DNA from 2 places in the Actinomyces israelii genome. Region 2 is predicted to be linked to the other one. Evidence: riboswitches for the same ligand, from Rfam matches in the RefSeq annotation. Region 2 holds a riboswitch; the other holds the start of a gene.
The links. A riboswitch is a leader RNA that binds a small molecule or an ion and turns the genes downstream of it on or off. The one in region 2 is predicted to bind S-adenosylmethionine.

Region 1 (4,746 bases), 800 kb from region 2:
CGCGCCGCCGTCGACACCGCCCCGCTCGACCGGCACGCCGCGCGGATGGCCTGCGGGCAGGAGCCCCCGCCCGACGTCGTCCTCATCGACGGGCACAACCCGGCCCTCGCTTGCGCCGCCCTCGACCTGGCGGCCCGCGCGGGCGCGCTCACCGTCATGGACGCCGGGTCGTGGAAGGACCCGGCGGCGGACCTGCCCGCGCGCTGCGACGTCGTTGCGGCGTCGGCCCGCTTCTACCCGCCTGGGCCCGCGGGCCCCGTGACGGCGCCGCAGGACGTCGCGCGCTGGCTGCTCGACGCCGGTGCCCGCGGCGTCGTCATCACCCGTGGGGAGCGCTCGGCCCTGTGGTGGGCGGCCGGCGCCCGAGGCTCCGTCCAGCCGCCGCAGGTCGAGGCGGCCGACACCCTGGGCGCCGGCGACGTCTTCCACGGGGCGCTTGCCCTCGCCCTGGCCGGCGCCCGGCGAGACCAGGTCACCGGGCCCGTGCTGAGTGCCGCCGTGGAGCGCGCCTGCGCCGTCGCCGCGGCCTCGACCACGGCCTTCGGGACGCGCGCCTGGCTGCACCAGGCCTGAATGAGTGGTCCCAACGGGGCGTGGGCCTGGCTCATGGCCCTTCTTCGTCGAGATCGGTCGTACCCCGGCTCGAGATCGGTTCAAGACGCCGGCCTGACGCCGGCCTGACGCCCACCGTGCGCTGCGGCCCTATCAAAAAGGTGGCTCCTACGCACTTTTAACCCTGACCCTCGCCCCGTCCTCGCAGCAGAATCGCAGAATCACGCCGATCTTCGCCGCGCCCAAGACCGCGGCCCACCTTAAAAGTGCGTAGGAGCCACCTTTTTCCGGTCGAGGCCGGCTTCTCGGGGCCTCCCGGGGCTCTCGGAGGGCCCCGGAGAGCCGATGGAGGTCCGGCGGCGGACACTCGCTGAACTTCCGGGACCGAGTTCGACGGAAGAGGCCGCGGAGGTCGGGTCAGGAGCGCCCGCGGCGCCTCAACCCAGCCGGTGCGTGACCCAGTCGATCGCCAGCTGGGCGACCTCGGCGTGCGCAGCCTTGGCGTTGTCGCAGCGCACCTGCTGGAGCCGGCTACCGTCGCGCAGCAGAGGGAAGCCCTCGGTGGCGGCTTCGGCCGTGCCGGGGAACTCGTCGGTCAGGGCCCCGTAGAGCATGAGGATCGGCCACGGCAGCCCCGACATGGTCTTGTCCGGCGACTGCAACGAGACGTCGGCCAGGGTCTCCTTGCTCAGCACGTCCCAGCTGCGCGAGTTGGGGTTGTCGTCGGGGAGGCGCGTCAGGCCGTGGCGGTCGAGCTCGTCGAGCTGGGCGGGGGAGAAAACGTTCTCCCACAGGATGGAGTGCGGGCCCACCACCGCACCCACGACAACGACGGCACTCACCTGCTCGGGCCGGGCCAGCAGCGCGGCGGTCGCCCCGAGGCCGTTTGCGTGGATGGCCTGCCGGGTGAAGCCCCGGTCCGCCAGCCAGCCGCAGACGGCCTGGATGTCCTCGACCTCCCCGGCGAGCGTGATGACGTCGTCGTCAGACTCGCCCAGGCCGGAGAAGTCGAACTGCAGCGTGGTCAACCCCGCCTTCCGGTACCGGGCGGCGAGATCATCGAGACGGTGGGCCAGCCCGTGCCGGTCGGTGAGGAAGTCGTGGGCCAGGACGACGACGCCCTCGGATCGGACGGGCACGTCCCGGTCCGCCTCCAGGGCGGCATCGAGCGCAGGGACGTCCAGCGGGTCGGCTGTATTCGCCACACACAGGGTCGCGGCGAGGGTGATGCCGCGCGCTGTAGCGATACTGATGTCCGTCATGCGGTAAACCTAGGGCAGGCGCCCACAGCGGTCACGGCCCCTGGATGGGGAGCACTTGGATTGCGCTGGCAGCGTGAAGTGTTTACAAGACGCGATCGACCACATACCGACTGCTCGATCATTATCCCGACTGACGGACGCCGGCATCCGACCCGCTGGGGCGCGGTACACTCGTGTTGTTCCATCCAGAGCGGCTGAGAGACCCGGCTCGACGACGCCGCAGCAACCCCATGTGGCGGGTGCTTCCGCCGGGACCGATGGAGACCGAATGACGATCGAGCCCACCGACCAGACGAGCGACGCCGACGGCGCCCTGCCGCAGACGGCGCGCCCTGCCGCACCTGGCGCCGTGCCCGCCCCGCACGCGCCGCAGACGGCGCGCCCTTCCTTATCCCTTGAGCTGTTTCCGCCGCGGCCCGGGCGCCACGTCACCCAGACCTGGGGCGCCCTCGACCGGCTGCTGGCGACGGGCCCCGACTTCGTGTCGGTCACCTACCGCCCCTCCTTCGTCATCGGCGGCACCGGCTCCCGCACTGCCGGCTCCGGCGTCTCCAGCGCCGCCGGCGTCGCCGGCGCGGCCCCGCCTGTGCGCGTGCGCCGCGAGCGCAACCCCGCCGAGGACGTCGTCGCCCACGTGCTGTCCCGTTCCGACGTCCCCCTCATGGCTCACCTGACCTGCATCGGCTACCGCAGGGACAGCGTCGTCGAGATCGTCCGCCGCTTCCTCGACCTGGGCGTGCGCCGCTTCCTCGCCCTGCGCGGCGACCCGCCGCGGGGCCGCGCCGCCGAGGACGTCGCCGGCGAGCTGCCCCACGCCGACGACCTGGTGCGCGTCATCCGCGAGGTCGAGTCCGACTACTTCGGCGACGGCACCCGCCACATCCAGATCGCCGTGGCCGCCTACCCGGCCGACATCGACCACGGCACCGGCGTCGAGGTGCTGGGCGCCAAGCAGGCCGCCGGGGCGGACCTGGCCATCACCCAGGTCTTCTACGACCCCGAGGACTACCTGGCGCTGCGCCGCGCCGCCCTCTACTCCGGGGTCACCATGCCGATCCTGCCGGGGATCATCCCGCTGACCGACCTGAGGCGCCTGACCCGCCTGGAGGCCCTCACCGGCGTCGGCGTCCCGCCCGACCTGGTGCGCACCCTGGAGCGCTCCGACGGCGCGGCCGCGGCCGCCGCTGGCATCGACGCTACCCTCAACCTCGCCTCCGCCGTGCTCGACGGCGGCGCCCCCGGCGTCCACCTCTACACCTTCAACCGGGTGCGCCCGGCGCTCGACGTCATCTCCCACCTGCGGCTGGGCGGCATCCTCACCGGCTCCTCCCCGGACACCGCCGTCCAGCGCGAGGTCCGCCGCGACTACCTCAACGCCACCCCCGGCGGCGACCGGGGGCCGAGCGGTCGAATGCCCGGGGCGGCGAGGTCCTGAGGCGGTCGCCCGCCGCGTCTCGCCGCCCCTGTGACCCGGACCGCGTCCGCGCCGCGCCCGCGCAGGCTCCGCCCTCGAGCCAGGCCGGCGCCTAGGCTCTGGTCGCGTACGCGGTCGTCCCGCACCTTCGCCGATGAACCCCAAGGAAGCAACGCTCATGACCGTCCCCATCAGCCCCCTGCCCGCCGCCACGATCCTCGGCTACCCCCGCATCGGCCCCGACCGCGAGCTCAAGCGCGCCGTCGAGTCCCACTGGAGGGGTGCCCTGGACGTCTCCGGGCTGCGCGAGCGCGCCGCCGCCCTGCGCGCCGCCACCCGCGCCCGCCTGCGCGATCTGGGCCTGACCGGCGCCTCCGCCGTCCCGGCGGACTTCACCTACTACGACCAGGTGCTCCAGGTCACCACAGCTTTCGGGGCCCTGCCGCGGCGCTTCGCGGACCTGCGCGGCGGCGCTGGCGGCGGCGCACAGGGCGCTGGTGGGTTCCCGGGCACCTCCCTGCCGGGCTTCTTCACGGCCGCCCGCGGCGAGGGCGAGCGCGCCGCCCTGGAGATGACCAAGTGGCTCGACTCCAACTACCACTATCTGGTGCCCGAGCTCGACGCCGACACCCCAATCGACTACGTCCCCGGCTTCGGCGCCGTCGACCCCACCGACGGCCCGGTCGCCCAGGTGCTGGAGGCGCTGGGCGCCGGCGAGGAGGCGCCGCGGCCCGTCGTGGTCGGCCCGGTCACCTACCTGCTGCTGGCCAAGGCCGCCGACGGCGCCCGGGCCGGCTTCCGGCCCCTGGACCGCCTGCGCGACGTGCTCGGCGCCTACGGGCACCTCCTGGCCGACCTGTGGGCCGCCGGCGCCGAGTGGGTCCAGCTCGACGAGCCCGCCCTGGTCAGCGACGCCTGGGACGTCCCGCGCGAGGCGGTGCTGGCCGCGCTCGCCGACGCCTACACGTGGATCGCCGCCATCACCGAGCGCCCCCAGGTGCTCGTGGCCGGGACCTACGGGTCACTCGGCGACGCCCTGCCCGTCCTGGCCGGCACCGGCGTCGAGGGGGTCGCCCTCGACCTCGTGGCCGGCCAGACCCCCCCGGCCGACGACCTCGCGCTCCTGGAGGGAAAGACCGTCGTCGCCGGCGTCGTGTCGGGCCGCAATATCTGGCGCACCGACCTGGAGGCCGCCCTGAGCGCCCTGGAGTCCCTGCGCGACGCGCTGCCGACGGGTGCGCCCGTGGTCGTGGGCACCTCCACCTCGCTGCAGCACGTCCCGCACGACGCCGGGCGCGAGACCTCCCTGCCCGACGACATCCGCTCCTGGCTCGCCTTCGCCGACCAGAAGGTCGCCGAGGTCCGCATCCTGGCGCGCGGGCTGGCCGAGGGGCGTGGGGCGGTCGCCGGCGAGCTCGCCGAGGACACCCGCCTGCGCGCCGAGCGCGCCGCCCATCCCGGGGTCAACCGCGGCGAGGTGCGCGCCGCCGCCGTCGCCGTGACGGACGCCGACCGCGC
Region 2 (4,746 bases):
GGGCCGCATCGTGCGCCGAGCCGAGCATCGCCAGTCCCAGGCCCACATCGAAGGCCAGCCCCAGGCCCCCGCCGGAGAGCACCACCAAAGCCCCGGCCGCCACCATGAGCAGCCCCTGCTCCATGGGCGACAGCGAGTCCCAGAGGTCCCCCAGCATGTCCAGGACCCCGGCCAGCCAGCCCTCTCCCAGGTGAGGAGCCAGCTGCCTGTTGAGATCATGGGTGATGGTCGGGACCTGCATCAGCACCAGAACACCGGCCAGCACCGCCAGCGCGGCCAGGACCCGCACGACCCACCGGTACTGGCGCCCCGGATCCAGCACGGCCCGGGCGGCCGCGTCCCGCTCCCGACGCAGACCCACCACCGTGCAGATCGGGAGCCGGAACCGATTCAGCACCTTGCCCTCCCCGGCCGCCCGGACCACCAGGCGCCACTCCAGCCAGGGGAGGACGAGGGCATCGACGACGTCGGCGGTCCACCGACCCACCCCCGACCGGGGCAGGCGGGCCAGTACCCTCCACCGCCAGGCGCCGATCGCGCCACCGCCGACGCGCCCCTCGCACACGCCCAGGTCGTCGAGCAGCCCGTCGTCGTACCCGCCATAGCACAGCACCCGGGCGTCCAGCGCCGCCCCCACCACCAGCAGGAGCAGCACCAGCCAGCCCCGGCCCTGCCCGCCGCCGGTCAGCGTGCTGGTGATGTCCACCAGCGGCCAGGGCGCCTTGCCGCCGGTCTCGCCCCACGCCTGCGTACGGGGCGACGCGTTGCACGCGAGATGGTCCACGATCGCCACCCACAGGGCCAGCAGCGGCACCAGCGGAGAGAGGACCCGGCCGACGACGGCGCCCGCGCCGCCGCCGCGGTGCCCGCCCCGGCTGCCGCAGCGCCACCACAGGTGCCGCCCCAGGCCGATGCACGCGGCCACCATCCCCGTCACCATCGCGTGGCCGCTGTAGGACAGCGCGGTCGGGAAGGAGCCGGAGAACGGCGAGAGGCCGAACGTGGGCAGCCCCAGGCACTTCAGCATCTGGCTCGCCCCGGGCGGGCACAGCGCCGTGGCCAGCATCAGGCCGGGGGTGCTCGGCGCGGACAGGTACGCGATCCTCCGCAGTATCTCCTCCACCGCCGCGAAACCCGCGCCGGCGGCCACGCCCAGTATCAGCCAGTCGCACACCAGCAGACGGCGCATCCTCCCCGGCGCCGCCAGCGCCAGGACCGCCAGGGGGGCCAGCTTGCACAGCTCCTCCGCGACCCCCGCCACCACGATGGTCGCTGCAGGCGTCTTCGCGCTGACGCCGGCGGCGGCCACCAGTCGCAGGGACAGCAGGCCGACGGCGCCCGCCCACGGCATTGAGGCGGCGAAGACTCCCGAGATCAGCCGCCACGAGACCGACTTGGTACGCGCCATCCAGAACCAGACGAACACCACCCACATGGTCCCCAGCCACGCCCCGAGACTGATGCGCAGCGTCTCGTTGACCATCAGGGCGACCAGGATCACTGGCAAGGACGCCCACACGACGACCGCCTGGATCCGGCGCAGCACCACCAGGGCGCGCCAGGACCGCAGGCGCACCCCCAGACGCTCCCACCACTCCAGGTCGGCCTTTCGAGGCGAGCCGGCCGGATCGCCCGCGCCGGCACGATCGGCGGGTCCCGGGCCGCCGGCACCCGGGCCGCCGGCACCCGGGCCGCCGTATCCGCCCGCGCCCGGGTACCCGCTCGCATCCGGGACGGGGACGACGCCGTATCCGCCGGGCGCGCTGACCAGGGGCGGCGCTCCCGCGGGCCGGGCCGCGCCGGGAAGCGGCACGACGCGAGGTGCGCCAGCAGGACCCGCAGAGTCCGGAGCGCCGGGCGGGGGCGCGACGCGGGACGCGCCGGGCTGAGACGCGAGAGCCGGCGCACGCGGCCCGGACCCAACGGGCGGAGCCGGCCCCGCTGCGGCTCGCGGAGCGCTCGGCTCAGGCGCGGCGCGAGACGCTCCGGGCTGAGGCATCGGCCCCGCTGCAACATGCGGAGCGTTCGGCCCGGGCGCGAGGGGCGGGGCGGGAGCGCGCGGCGCATCCGGCGGGGGTATTGAACCCGGCAGGCTCAGCGGGGGCACGGGCTCCGAAGCAGCCGGCCCGGACGAAAGCCCTTGCGACGCCGCACCGTGAGACGAGGAAGTCTGCGGCGCTACGCCGTAGGACTGACCTCCCGGCGTCCAGTCCCCACGACCTGCTCGATGCCGGCCCCTCACCCGGCTGCGCCTGCCCTCATGGCCCGACGCAGCGTCTTGTGAGGACACCGGTGCCGCACCCGGCTCCGGGCCCACCTCCTCAGGGGGCCGCGGTCCGGGTCGAGAATCCGGAACCCGTCTGTTGTAATCGTAGGGGACATGACCGTAGGAGCTCATCGCACCCACCTGCGCAGTAGTTCAGGGCGACCATGGCCGCCTGCACGTGCAGGGATAACGACACGGTAACGACCCCCGTGCGCCTCGCGTCAAGGCCTCTGCGCCGAGGAATCGGCCGAGTACGGCGGCTCGAAGAGTCCCGGCGGCGGCGCGCCCTCCCCGCGCACCGTCCGCGAGCCCCGCAAGACCGCGCGAAACCCCGCTGTCGGGAGTGAGATGCGTCCCTTCACGGACTGGGACTTGCGTCCCGCGGCCGCCGACGCCTACTGTGTCACCGACCATCTAGAGCAGCCGAGAGACCTGGCTCATCGACGTTGCAGCAACCCCCGCGAAGCGGTGCAGGTGCTTCCGCCAGGACCGATGGAGGAACCAGTGAGCGCAGACCCCACAGCCGCCGACCCGGTCGAGGCGGCCGGACCGGTGGACGCCCCGAACCCGGTCGGCGCCGACGCCGAGCCGGGCTCCCCCGACGTGCCCGGCACGACCGAGCCCATGATCTGCCTGCGCGACGTCCACAAGGTCTACCGCCTGCGCGACGGCTCGCAGGTGCACGCCCTGGACGGGCTCACCCTCGACATCCCCGCCGGCTCCATCCACGGCGTCGTCGGCACCTCCGGCGCGGGCAAGTCCACCCTCGTGCGCTGCCTGACCGCCCTCGAGCGGCCCACCGGCGGCGAGGTGCGCGTCGCCGGCCAGGACCTGACCACTCTCGGCGCCCACGAGCTGCGCGCGGCCCGGCGCGCCATCGGCATGGTCTTCCAGCACGCCAACCTCCTGGAGCAGCGCACCGCCGCCCAGAACATCGCCTACCCCCTCGCCCTTGCCGGGGTGCGCAAGGGGCAGCGGCACGACCGCGTCGCCCGCATGCTCACGCTCGTGGGCCTGGACGGCCGCGGCTCGTCCTACCCCGCCCAGCTCTCCGGCGGCCAGCAGCAGCGCGTCGGCATCGCCCGGGCCCTGGCCGACGAGCCCGCCGTCCTCCTGTGCGACGAACCCACCAGCGCCCTCGACCCCGAGACGACCCGCTCCATCCTCGACCTCATCCGCGACGTCCGCGACCGCCTCGGCGTCACCGTCGTCATCATCACCCACGAGATGAGTGTGGTGCGCCGCATCTGCGACTCCGTCAGCCTCCTGGAGGCCGGGAGGATCATCCAGTCCGGGCCCATCGAGGACGTCGTCTCCGACGTCGACTCCCGCCTGTCCCGCGAGCTCGTCCCGCCCCCGGACGTGCCCGGGGCCCTGCGCGCCGGCGGTGCTGATGGCGCCGGCAGCGCCGATAACGCCGTCGTCGACGTCGCCCTGACCGCGCACCCGGGCGAGCCCGCCGCCGCCCAGGTGCTCGCCCTGGTGGCCGCGCAGGGCGCCGACGTCGCCGGGGGCGTCTTCGAGACCCTCGGCACCGCCCAGGTCGGGCGGCTCGCCCTCACCATCCCCGCCGATCGCGCCGAGGCCGCCGTCGAGGCCCTGCACGACGCCGGTATCACCGCGGAGGTGCGCGCATGACCCCGACCGCCCTCACCGCCGCGGCCGCATCCGCCCTCGCCGTCGGGGCGCCGCGCCTGACCGGCGCCCTGGCGAGCGGCGCGAGCTCGGACGGCACCTGGCTCAACAACTCGATCATCCAGCGCAGGCTGTGGCCCGCCACTCTCGAGACCCTGGAGATGACCGGCGTGTCCGGGGCGCTGACGGTCGTCTTCGGGCTCCTGCTCGGCCTGGCGCTCATCTCCACCGGCAGGCGCGGCCAGCACCCCAACCGCGTCGTCTACGAGATCCTCTCCCAGATCGTCAATATGGGGCGCTCCATGCCCTTCATCATCCTCATGGTCGCGATCATCCCGCTGACCCGCCTGATCGTCGGGACCTCCCTGGGCTGGCAGGCCGCCTGCGTCCCGCTCACGGTCGGGGCGATCCCCTTCTACGCGCGCCTGGTCGAGACCGCCATTAACGACGTCGACCACGGAAAGGTCGAGGCCGCCCTCATGATGGGGGCCTCCAGCAATCAGATCACCTGGGGCGTGCTCGTGCGCGAGGCGCTGCCGACTCTCGTCAGCTCGGCCACCGTCACCATTATTACGCTGCTCGGCTACTCCGCCATGGCGGGGACCGTCGGCGGAGGCGGCCTGGGCGACCTCGCCATCCAGTACGGCTACAACGGTTTCGCCGTTGACATCATGGTCATCGTCGTCGTCCTCATTGTGGCCATTGTCGGCGTGATCCAGGTCTGCGGCGACATGCTCAGCCGGCTGGTCGATCACCGCTGAGCCTCGACCAGCCGGAGTAAGAGCTCGCAGGCGCGGCATGCGGCGGCCCCGGGCCGCCCGCCGCCGCACGCCCGCTCGGGACTC

Region 1: linked by a shared signal. The riboswitch ahead of AIF0345_RS02345 (methylenetetrahydrofolate reductase) and the one ahead of AIF0345_RS15710 (methionine ABC transporter ATP-binding protein) in region 2 are both predicted to bind S-adenosylmethionine.

Annotation. Positions count from the first base shown of each region.
Region 1 is NZ_CP124548.1:598,618-603,363, forward strand. It holds gene AIF0345_RS02335 (PfkB family carbohydrate kinase) at 1-573, shown strand, start outside; gene AIF0345_RS02340 (alpha/beta hydrolase family protein) at 990-1,814, opposite strand; SAM riboswitch class I at 1,993-2,078, shown strand; gene AIF0345_RS02345 (methylenetetrahydrofolate reductase) at 2,083-3,249, shown strand; gene metE (5-methyltetrahydropteroyltriglutamate--homocysteine S-methyltransferase) at 3,407-4,746, shown strand, end outside.
Region 2 is NZ_CP124548.1:3,776,053-3,780,798, reverse strand. It holds gene AIF0345_RS15715 (hypothetical protein) at 1-1,813, opposite strand, end outside; SAM riboswitch class I at 2,674-2,765, shown strand; gene AIF0345_RS15710 (methionine ABC transporter ATP-binding protein) at 2,891-3,904, shown strand; gene AIF0345_RS15705 (methionine ABC transporter permease) at 3,901-4,662, shown strand.